4 regions of the Pseudoalteromonas sp. UG3-2 genome follow, and region 4 is predicted to be linked to each of the others. Evidence: predicted binding sites of a transcription regulator. Region 4 holds the regulator's gene; each other region holds the start of a gene.
What was found. Region 4 encodes sigma-54, which starts transcription at its own class of promoters, with help from an activator protein. Its sites were predicted from a motif close to GTTGGCACGNNNNTNGNNT; they were not measured.

Region 1 (2,206 bases), 480 kb from region 4:
AATCTGCCGAGGACGCCATTGAGTATCGCAAAGCTTCTTTCCAATTGATCCGTTTTCAGATTGGTAATATGGGCGACATGCTAAAGGGTAAAGTACCGTTTGATGCCGAAGTGTTTAAGCAGCGCGCAGAAAACGCAGCACAACTTTCGCAAATGCCATGGGAAGCATTTATCACAGGTTCAGATAAGGGCGATACCGACGCCTTACCTGCTATTTGGCAAGATAAAGCCACGTTCGACAGCAAAGCTTCGCAATTTGCCGAATACGCTCAAGCGCTTGCGGTTGCCGCTCAAAGTGGTGATAAAAAACAAATTGCGCCAGCATTCCGTGATTGGGCAAAGGGCTGTAAAGACTGCCATAAGTCATTCAAAGACTAATAACATTATCATACCAAACAGCCGCATAACGCGGCTGTTTATTCTCAGGCACCCACCACCATATACGGCTGGTAAATGGCTGAAACCATAAGCCGAATTGCATAATAACCTGTCGTCATCGCCACAGCTTATAGGTAACTAAGATCACTAGTCGTCTAGGTAATCGAAGTCATCGTCACCTAAATTTCTGCGTAAGCGTTTTTGCTCTAGGTAGTCATCTAGCTTGCGTTTAATTTTACGCTTTTGTTTGTCATGCTGGTTACGCCCAAGCTTTTTAAACTCATCATCTGCAAAGTCATCATCAAGGGCATCGTAAGAAAATGTCTTACCCACAACTCACTCCAAAAATATTGAATTAAAAATGATGAGAGCGAACTCTCAAGATCACTATTTAGCGCTAAAATCACGATCTGAAAAGTGAGAGTTTTTTATCATGACAATAAATTTTATTTATCCTCTTAAAAATAGTGCGGAATCTCACCAAATAATCGTCATTTTACTCATCGCTTTTCTTTTACCTATATCCCCAAAAAACCTCAACACACTGTTTTATATGAACTTTAATTGTTGGCACTGTTCTTGTTTTATTTCTTATCGTAATCAAGAGTAAAGGGGATAAACCATGTATAAAGTTTTATTGTTAAGCGCTGCAACCATGATCAGCAGCACCGCTATGGCACACCAAAAGAATCACATCACATTTAGCGGTGACAACTGTGAAGTCGAGTTTCAAAACGACGTAAAAATTACGCCCAACCACCTTACCATTACCACTGCCAGAGATAATACCGCCGCTATCACACAATACGGTGAGCTGACCATCAATGGCGAAAAAGTCAATTTAACGGCTGAGCAGCAAGCGCAGTTGAGTCAATACGGTGACCAGTTACGTGGTCGCTTACCGCAAGTGGCCGACATCGCTTTTGAAGGCATTAAACTGGCCGGTGTCGCGTTAGATGAGGTGGCGCAAGCATTTAACCTAAATAGCTTAGACAATATTCATGCGGTGATTGCCGACTTAGAAAGTGAAGTACATCGCACCTTTTATCAACAGGGTGCCTTTGTGATGGGAAAACAAACCTTCGAAGACTTTGGTCAGAACTTCAACGGTCAATTTGAAGAGAAAATTGAAGAAGCCATGGAAGAGGCCATGATGCAATCTATCGGCAGTATTTTAGTGGCACTAGGTAATGAGATGTCTGATGCCAATGGCGACATGGGCAACTTCGAAAAGCGCATGACGAACTTTGCTCAGCAAATTGAAAGCAAAGTTGAACACCAAGCCGAAGCCATCGAAGCAAAAGCCAATGCCCTGTGTGGTGACTTCGAAAAAATCGCTCACAGTGAAGCAATGGTTGCCAAAGCGGTACCAGAAATGTCTAATTTTCAACTGTTTCGTTTTAAATAAAGGATAACCCTCTGCTCACCGCCAGTGCATGCTATTAGCGTCCACTGGCGTTTTTAAGCTCTGTCGTCAGCCTGCCTAATTGATAAACTGCCTGCTCTACGTCACTGCTCCACGGTAATCCATAGCTAATTCTAATACAGTGCTGATATCGGTTACTGGCGCTAAACAAGGTGCCAGGAGTAATGCTAATGCCGTTTTCCAGTGCCCGTTGAAATAATGCCGCTCCACTCACTTGCTTCCCCAGATCCAGCCACAGTACGCACCCTCCTTGCGGCCGGCTAACCCGTATGTCGTCTGTGAATGCTTGACGCACCGTTTGCACCATACGGTCCCGGTTTTCCATTAAGCGCTTACGTACTAGCTTTAAGTGACGCTCATAGCCACCCGAGCTGAGGAACTCAGCTAACGCCCACTGATTCAT
Region 2 (2,206 bases), 1.9 Mb from region 4:
ATTGGTTAATGCGCCAGGGATCCCCACAGCCAAGCCACCAATGTTATTTTCTTCATAGGTGGTTTCACTGCGCACCGCAGGTAAGTCTGGGTTGAAACGTTTCTGCGTTTCTTCCACCGAGCTAAAGTCCATGGTTAAGTCAACTTGGGCAGTAAAGTTACCTAAGCCCACGGTAGGAATAAGAATACTATCAATTTTTTCTAGGTATTCTTGTTCACGCTTGCGTTCAAGGTCATATTCTTTTCTTGAGCGTGCAGCCAGGGAGTCTTGCGAGCCCGAATTAAGTAGACGGCCATTTTGATCGGTCACGGTAACACGTGCAGGCTCTAAACCTTGCACTGCTGAGGCGACAATATCAACGATGGAATCGACTTCTTCGCCGTCTAATGTGCGACCGCGTTTCATGGTCACAACCACAGTAGCTGACGGTTTTTTCTCACGACGAGCAAAGACATTTTCTTTCGGGATAGCCAATAATACCTTGGCGCGGTTGATATCTTGCAGCTCTTCAATGGTGCGAGATAACTGTTGTTCACGGCTGTGCTTGAGACGCTCACGTTCTAAGCGCTGACTCACCCCAAAGCCCATATCTTGCATTAAGATATCAGTACCTGAACTGGGTGACTGCGAGAAACCGTCACGGGCCATGCTGAGTTTAATGTTTTGGTAATCCGACTCAGCCACCATAATGGTGTTGCCATCAAGCTCGTATTCAATTTTCTGCTGATCAAGAAAATCGAGTGTTTCCACCAACTCTTCGGTAGGATATTTGCCTAGTGGGCGCATATCTGGCTGACGCGCCCAGATAATGATGAAGATTGCTATTGCTAAACAAATTGCCAAAGCAATGACCAGAGTAACCTGGCGTAACATATCGACACCACTTAACGCGCTAAAGTAGCCAGATTTTTGCTCTTGCTGCTCATCTGCGCCGCTATCGTTATTCATAGCGCCGTCGGAAAGCGTTAGATCTGTTGATTGATTAGTAGCCACGATTACTCTCCAAAGTCACTCTATTAAACTGGCATGCTCATAATTTCTTTATATGACTCAACAAGCTTGTTACGCACTTGTACTGTCGCCTCAAAAGCCACCGAAGATTTTTGCTTGGCGATCATCGCTTCGGCCAAAGACACACTACGGTCTCCCGTTTCGACTGCAACCACTTTTTGCTTAGCGTTTTGCTGTAAGCCATGAACGGTATTCAAGGCATCAGATAATAAATCGCCAAATTGCGCAGATGACGACGCGGCTGTTTTAACCGGCTCAACCGTAGGCTGTGGATTTTTAGTCGCTTGTGCAGCCATCGCTTGCATTTCTTGAAATAGCGCTGATGATTGTACTTTCATGATGCTTTATCCAAAATAACTATACGTAACTTAGTTAAAGCACATTTCATGCCAACAAATAAACACTATAATTCAATGACTTATAGAAGCTTTCTGTGACGGAATTTTGGCAGGAGGGAAATAAGCAGGCGCTGACTGCAGCGCCTGAAGTAAAAAACAGATAACAACTCAGTTAAACGGGCAACGCAATCCCTAAGTCGCGCATTTTGGCCAACTTATAGCGCAGCGTTCTGGGGCTCATACCCAGCACTTCAGCTACTTGTTTACGTTTACCATTAAATTTAGCCAACGTATCGAGAATAATTTGATGCTCTTTGTCTTGCAGCTCTTCTTTGTAGTTCATACCATCCGCTTCACTTTCCCGCTCTGTTGGGGTAATCGAAGTGGCTACTACCGCAGTATCTGCAAGCGTTTCTGGCATGGCTGAAAAGTGCTCAATAAAGATATCGTCTTCATGAATTTCATTGCCTTGTAATAAAATCAAGGCGCGCTGAATGACATTGTCTAACTCGCGTACGTTACCAGGCCAGCTATGCTGTAATAGTTTCTCTTTTGCCTTGGTGCTTAACTGTGGCGTTGGTTTTGACACTGACTGAGTATGGCGGGTCAACAAGTGCTCCGCTAGCACCACAATGTCACCAGGTCGCTCTTTTAATGGCAACCACTCAAGTGGGAACACATTTAAGCGGTAATATAAATCTTCACGAAATACGCCCTCAGCAACGGCTTCTTTTAAGTCGCGGTTACTGGTCGCCAACACTCGCACATCCAGTGAAATGGTTTTGCGGCTTCCCAAGCGCTCTACTTCACGCTCTTGCAACACCCGCAGCAATTTAGCTTGCAGGCCCAAATCCATC
Region 3 (2,206 bases), 1.9 Mb from region 4:
CTGCAGTGGCAGCGGCGGCAGCAGGGGCTGCAGGTGATTGCGGTAAGAAGTCGTCGTCATCATCGCTATCTGCTTTGGCGGTGTTTTTTCTCCGTAAAAACATCACTAGGCCAGCGATGGCCAGCAAGGCGGGTAAGGTTGCCAGCAGTGCAATTCCAAGCGGGGATGTGAAAAACGCGGATAAGCTGCCTTCTTGCTCTGCCTCGGCTTTAGCCGCCTGCTGCTGGGCAATCATTTCATTTTGTAGGTCAATGACAGACTTCAGTTGTTGTTGTATTTCACTGTCTCGGCCAAGCTGCGTACGCACAGACTGCAACTCGTTGGTAATATCCCCCAGTTGCTGCTTCAGTTTCGTGTTTTCGGATAGGATCTCTTCGACATTGCGTACGGATGACTTAAACTGTTTCTGCAAGTCCAGCAAACGCATGTCTTGCTCCATTTTGAGCGAGCGTAACTGGTTGGTTAAATCTTCACGGGCTTGCTCAACATCCACTTTACGAGCCTGAGTGACACGCTTTTCTGCGGCATTTATATCACTGGTTTGGAGTTGGCCGTTGCGTTTCATCTCCCATAACTTGTCGTCTTGATCGGATTTTTGTTTAGCCAGCTCAGGGTTAACGCTACGAATTTCTGCCAGCGTCGGAATTTGTAGATAAGCGCCATCGCGCATGTGGTTTAGGTTTTTGTCTAAAAAGGCGGTGGGGTTTTTATCGTACAGCGCCTTCATCACCTGGTAAATAGTAACGGATGAGCCATCGGGGCGAACTTTTTGGGCAATGCGCCATAAGGTGTCGGTTGGTTTTATTGGACCGATAGAGCGACCCTGCGCGCCATAATCAACCCCTTTCGGGCCCTTTAACACCGTCCCCTCTTCAGAGTGAAGTGGTGTGGCAACCAATGCAAAGACAAAGATACTAAATAAGGCTAAACCGCGCATGCCGATCCTTTACTCATATGTTCAACACTCGTTAAACGACATTTATTATTATGGCTCTGAAGCAAGCTCTATTCCAAATGCAAACTATAAACCAGATATGCCGGAATATCCATTGCAACGTATTGAAAGTTAAGATTGTTATAATGCTTTATGCTGAGAGGGTAAAACGAGATAAGTCATTGTCGAGTCAAGTAATTGACAAAACGGCAAAGTTCTTGGCAGAAATTTGCCGTTTTGTGGTTTTAATGGTCGCGAACGTTATAAATATTGCGCAATTAATGCTTCTGCAATTTGCACGCTATTGGTTGCTGCGCCTTTTCTAGTGTTATCCGACACCACCCAAAGATTCAGTCCCATAGGGTGTGAGATATCTTGTCTTACGCGCCCCACATAAACGGTATCGTTACCGCTGGCGTCCGTTACCGGCGTTGGAAAGTCAGTGTCATCCGCAATCAGCTCAACCCCAGGGGCATCTGCAAGCAGCTGCTTGACGTGCTCTAAATCAAATGGCATCCGTGTTTCTAGGTGAATGGCTTCCGCATGACCAAAGAACACCGGCACTCTAACCGCGGTTGGGTTAACCATCACGCTCGAATCACCTAAGATTTTTTGCGTTTCCCACACCATTTTCATTTCTTCTTTGGTATAGCCATTGTCTTGAAAGGCATCGATTTGCGGGATCACATTGAAGGCGATCTGCTTAGCAAAAATGTCATTTTCCATCGGTCTGGCGTTCATTAAATTTGCGGTTTGCTTAGCCAGCTCATCCACCGCTTCTTTACCGGCACCCGATACCGCTTGATAAGTAGAAACATTGATGCGGTCAATGCCATAGGCATCATAAATCGGCTTAAGCGCCACCATCATTTGAATCGTAGAGCAGTTTGGGTTGGCAATAATGTTACGGTTTCTAAAATCAGCCAAGCTTGACTCATTCACTTCAGGCACCACTAACGGCACGTCAAAGTCGTATCTAAAGTGGGAAGTGTTATCAATCACCACACAACCAGCTTCAGCAGCAATTGGCGCGTACTTTTCAGACACCGAACCGCCCGCAGAAAACAGGCCAATGTGGGCATTAGCAAAGTCAAACTCTGCCACATCGAGTACCGTTACTTTTTCACCCATATAGTCAATTTCTTCACCGGCACTGCGGCTACTTGCTAATGGATAAAGGTTATCGACCGGGAACTTTCGTTCAGCTAATAACTCAATAATTTGCTTGCCAACTAAACCCGTTGCGCCGAGCACCGCCACATTAAACTTTTG
Region 4 (2,206 bases):
ACTGGCGGCCAACCCGAAATTTATTCTCCTTGATGAACCTTTTGCTGGTGTTGATCCCATTTCGGTGTTAGATATAAAGACCATTATTGAACACTTAAAAAATCGTGGCATTGGCGTGCTAATTACGGATCATAATGTCAGGGAAACCCTTGATGTATGTGAAAAAGCTTATATTGTTTCACATGGGGAATTAATCGCATCAGGTACGCCAGAACACGTTTTAGCCGATCAAACCGTAAGAGATGTCTACCTAGGCGAACAATTCAAGCTATAGTTAAGACGTAGTAATAATAACTGTTAAAAGGGATTGTTAAAGATACATGAGGCAATCATTACAGCTGCGCATGGGGCAGCAACTTACAATGACTCCACAACTGCAACAGGCGATTCGCTTGCTGCAGCTCAGTACGTTGGATTTGCAACAGGAAATCCAAGAAGCACTGGATAGCAATCCGTTGCTAGAAGTGGAAGAAGGTGAAAACGCTGATACCGAAAGCTTGGAGCAAAACAACCAAGAAAAATCCGCTGCAGACGAAGGTCAAGCATCTCAGGAAGAAGCGCCTGTCAGTGATTATGAGCTCGATTCTGATACCGCCATGAGTAAAGACACGGTCAGCGATGACTTAGCCATGGACGTCACTTGGGATGAGTATATGAGTGCAGCCCCTGTTGCCAGCTCTGCACCTCTTCCTGATGATGATAATGTTTATCAAGGAGAAACGTCTGAGTCGCTGCATGACTATTTGATGTGGCAATTAGAGCTCACTCCTTTTAGTCCCACGGATAGAGCCATTGCTATTGCTATCATTGAGGCGGTAGATGTCTCAGGATTACTTACCCTAAGCTGTGAAGACATTCTCGACAGCATTAATGACGCAGAAGCAGAGGAACCGATAGAATTAGACGAGGTGGAAGCCGTACTCAAGCGTGTGCAGCTGTTTGACCCTGTCGGTGTTGCCGCGCGTAGCTTGCAAGAGTGTTTGTGTATTCAGCTTAACCAATTTGCACCAGAGACGCCTTGGCTGGCAGAAACCAAAATGATCCTTACCGAGCACATCGATCTGTTGGCGAGCCGAGATTACCGTACTTTAGCGAAAAAAACCCGGCTCAAAGAAGCTGAGTTGAAAGAGGTGATGACTCTTATTCATAGCCTCAACCCCAAACCGGCCGCCAGCATTATTCGTGAAGAGCCTGAGTACGTCATTCCTGATGTCTCGGTAAAAAAAGTAAAAGGTCGCTGGGTAGTTGAACTCAACCCAGATGCTATGCCGAAAATCCGCGTTAATGACCATTATGCGGCCATGTCTAGAACCGCTCGCTCTAGTGCTGATAGCCAATTTATTCGCTCCCACTTACAAGAAGCTAAGTGGTTTATTAAAAGCTTAGAAAGCCGTAATGATACTTTATTAAAAGTAACCAATTGCATTGTCCAACAACAACAGGCATTCTTTGAACATGGCCCTGAGGCAATGCGCCCTATGGTACTTAATGATGTCGCTGAGATGGTTGATATGCATGAGTCTACAATTTCTCGTGTCACCACCCAGAAGTATATGCATACGCCTCGTGGTATCTTTGAGTTAAAGTATTTCTTCTCTAGCCATGTAAGTACCGAAAACGGCGGTGAGTGCTCATCTACCGCGATTAGAGCGCTCATCAAGAAGCTAATAGCTGCAGAAAATACCGCTAAGCCATTAAGCGATAGCAAAATTGCAGATATTTTAGCTGAGCAAGGAATTAAGGTAGCGAGACGTACGATTGCAAAATATCGTGAATCCCTAGCCATTCCACCGTCAAATCAACGCAAAAGCTTGATTTAAGACGTAAAAAACCAAGAAGGAAAATGCTTATGCAACTAAATCTAACTGGTCGCCATGTAGAAATCACAGACTCATTACGAGACTATGTCACCAACAAGTTTGCGAAGCTAGAGAGGCATTTTGATCATATAAATAACGTTCACGTGATCCTTGATGTTGAAAAGCTGGTACAAAAGGCAGAGGCAACATTACACGTCAACGGCGGTGAGCTGTTTGCATCAACCGAGCATCAAGACATGTATGCGGCGATTGATAAGCTCATTGATAAGCTAGACCGTCAAGTTATCAAACACAAAGAGAAGCTCACTCGACACTAAAATGAAATTATGCACATTAGTGAACAAGGACTGTAGCAAAGCTGCGGTCCTTTTTAATAGCAAAAAAAG

Region 1: the regulator sigma-54 is predicted to act here: its motif matches at 944-962, upstream of R3P39_RS13905 (DUF2884 family protein).
Region 2: the regulator sigma-54 is predicted to act here: its motif matches at 1,387-1,405, upstream of fliE (flagellar hook-basal body complex protein FliE).
Region 3: the regulator sigma-54 is predicted to act here: its motif matches at 997-1,015, upstream of R3P39_RS03390 (FimV/HubP family polar landmark protein).

Annotation. Positions count from the first base shown of each region.
Region 1 is NZ_JAWLJU010000002.1:2,435,642-2,437,847, reverse strand. It holds gene R3P39_RS13915 (c-type cytochrome) at 1-377, shown strand, start outside; gene R3P39_RS13910 (PA3496 family putative envelope integrity protein) at 525-710, opposite strand; gene R3P39_RS13905 (DUF2884 family protein) at 1,000-1,785, shown strand; gene R3P39_RS13900 (aminotransferase-like domain-containing protein) at 1,820-2,206, opposite strand, start outside.
Region 2 is NZ_JAWLJU010000002.1:97,014-99,219, reverse strand. It holds gene fliF (flagellar basal-body MS-ring/collar protein FliF) at 1-996, opposite strand, end outside; gene fliE (flagellar hook-basal body complex protein FliE) at 1,017-1,349, opposite strand; gene R3P39_RS03760 (sigma-54-dependent transcriptional regulator) at 1,522-2,206, opposite strand, start outside.
Region 3 is NZ_JAWLJU010000002.1:13,940-16,145, reverse strand. It holds gene R3P39_RS03390 (FimV/HubP family polar landmark protein) at 1-937, opposite strand, end outside; gene R3P39_RS03385 (aspartate-semialdehyde dehydrogenase) at 1,196-2,206, opposite strand, start outside.
Region 4 is NZ_JAWLJU010000002.1:1,959,953-1,962,158, forward strand. It holds gene lptB (LPS export ABC transporter ATP-binding protein) at 1-274, shown strand, start outside; gene R3P39_RS11945 (RNA polymerase factor sigma-54) at 321-1,820, shown strand; gene hpf (ribosome hibernation promoting factor) at 1,850-2,137, shown strand; gene ptsN (PTS IIA-like nitrogen regulatory protein PtsN) at 2,139-2,206, shown strand, end outside.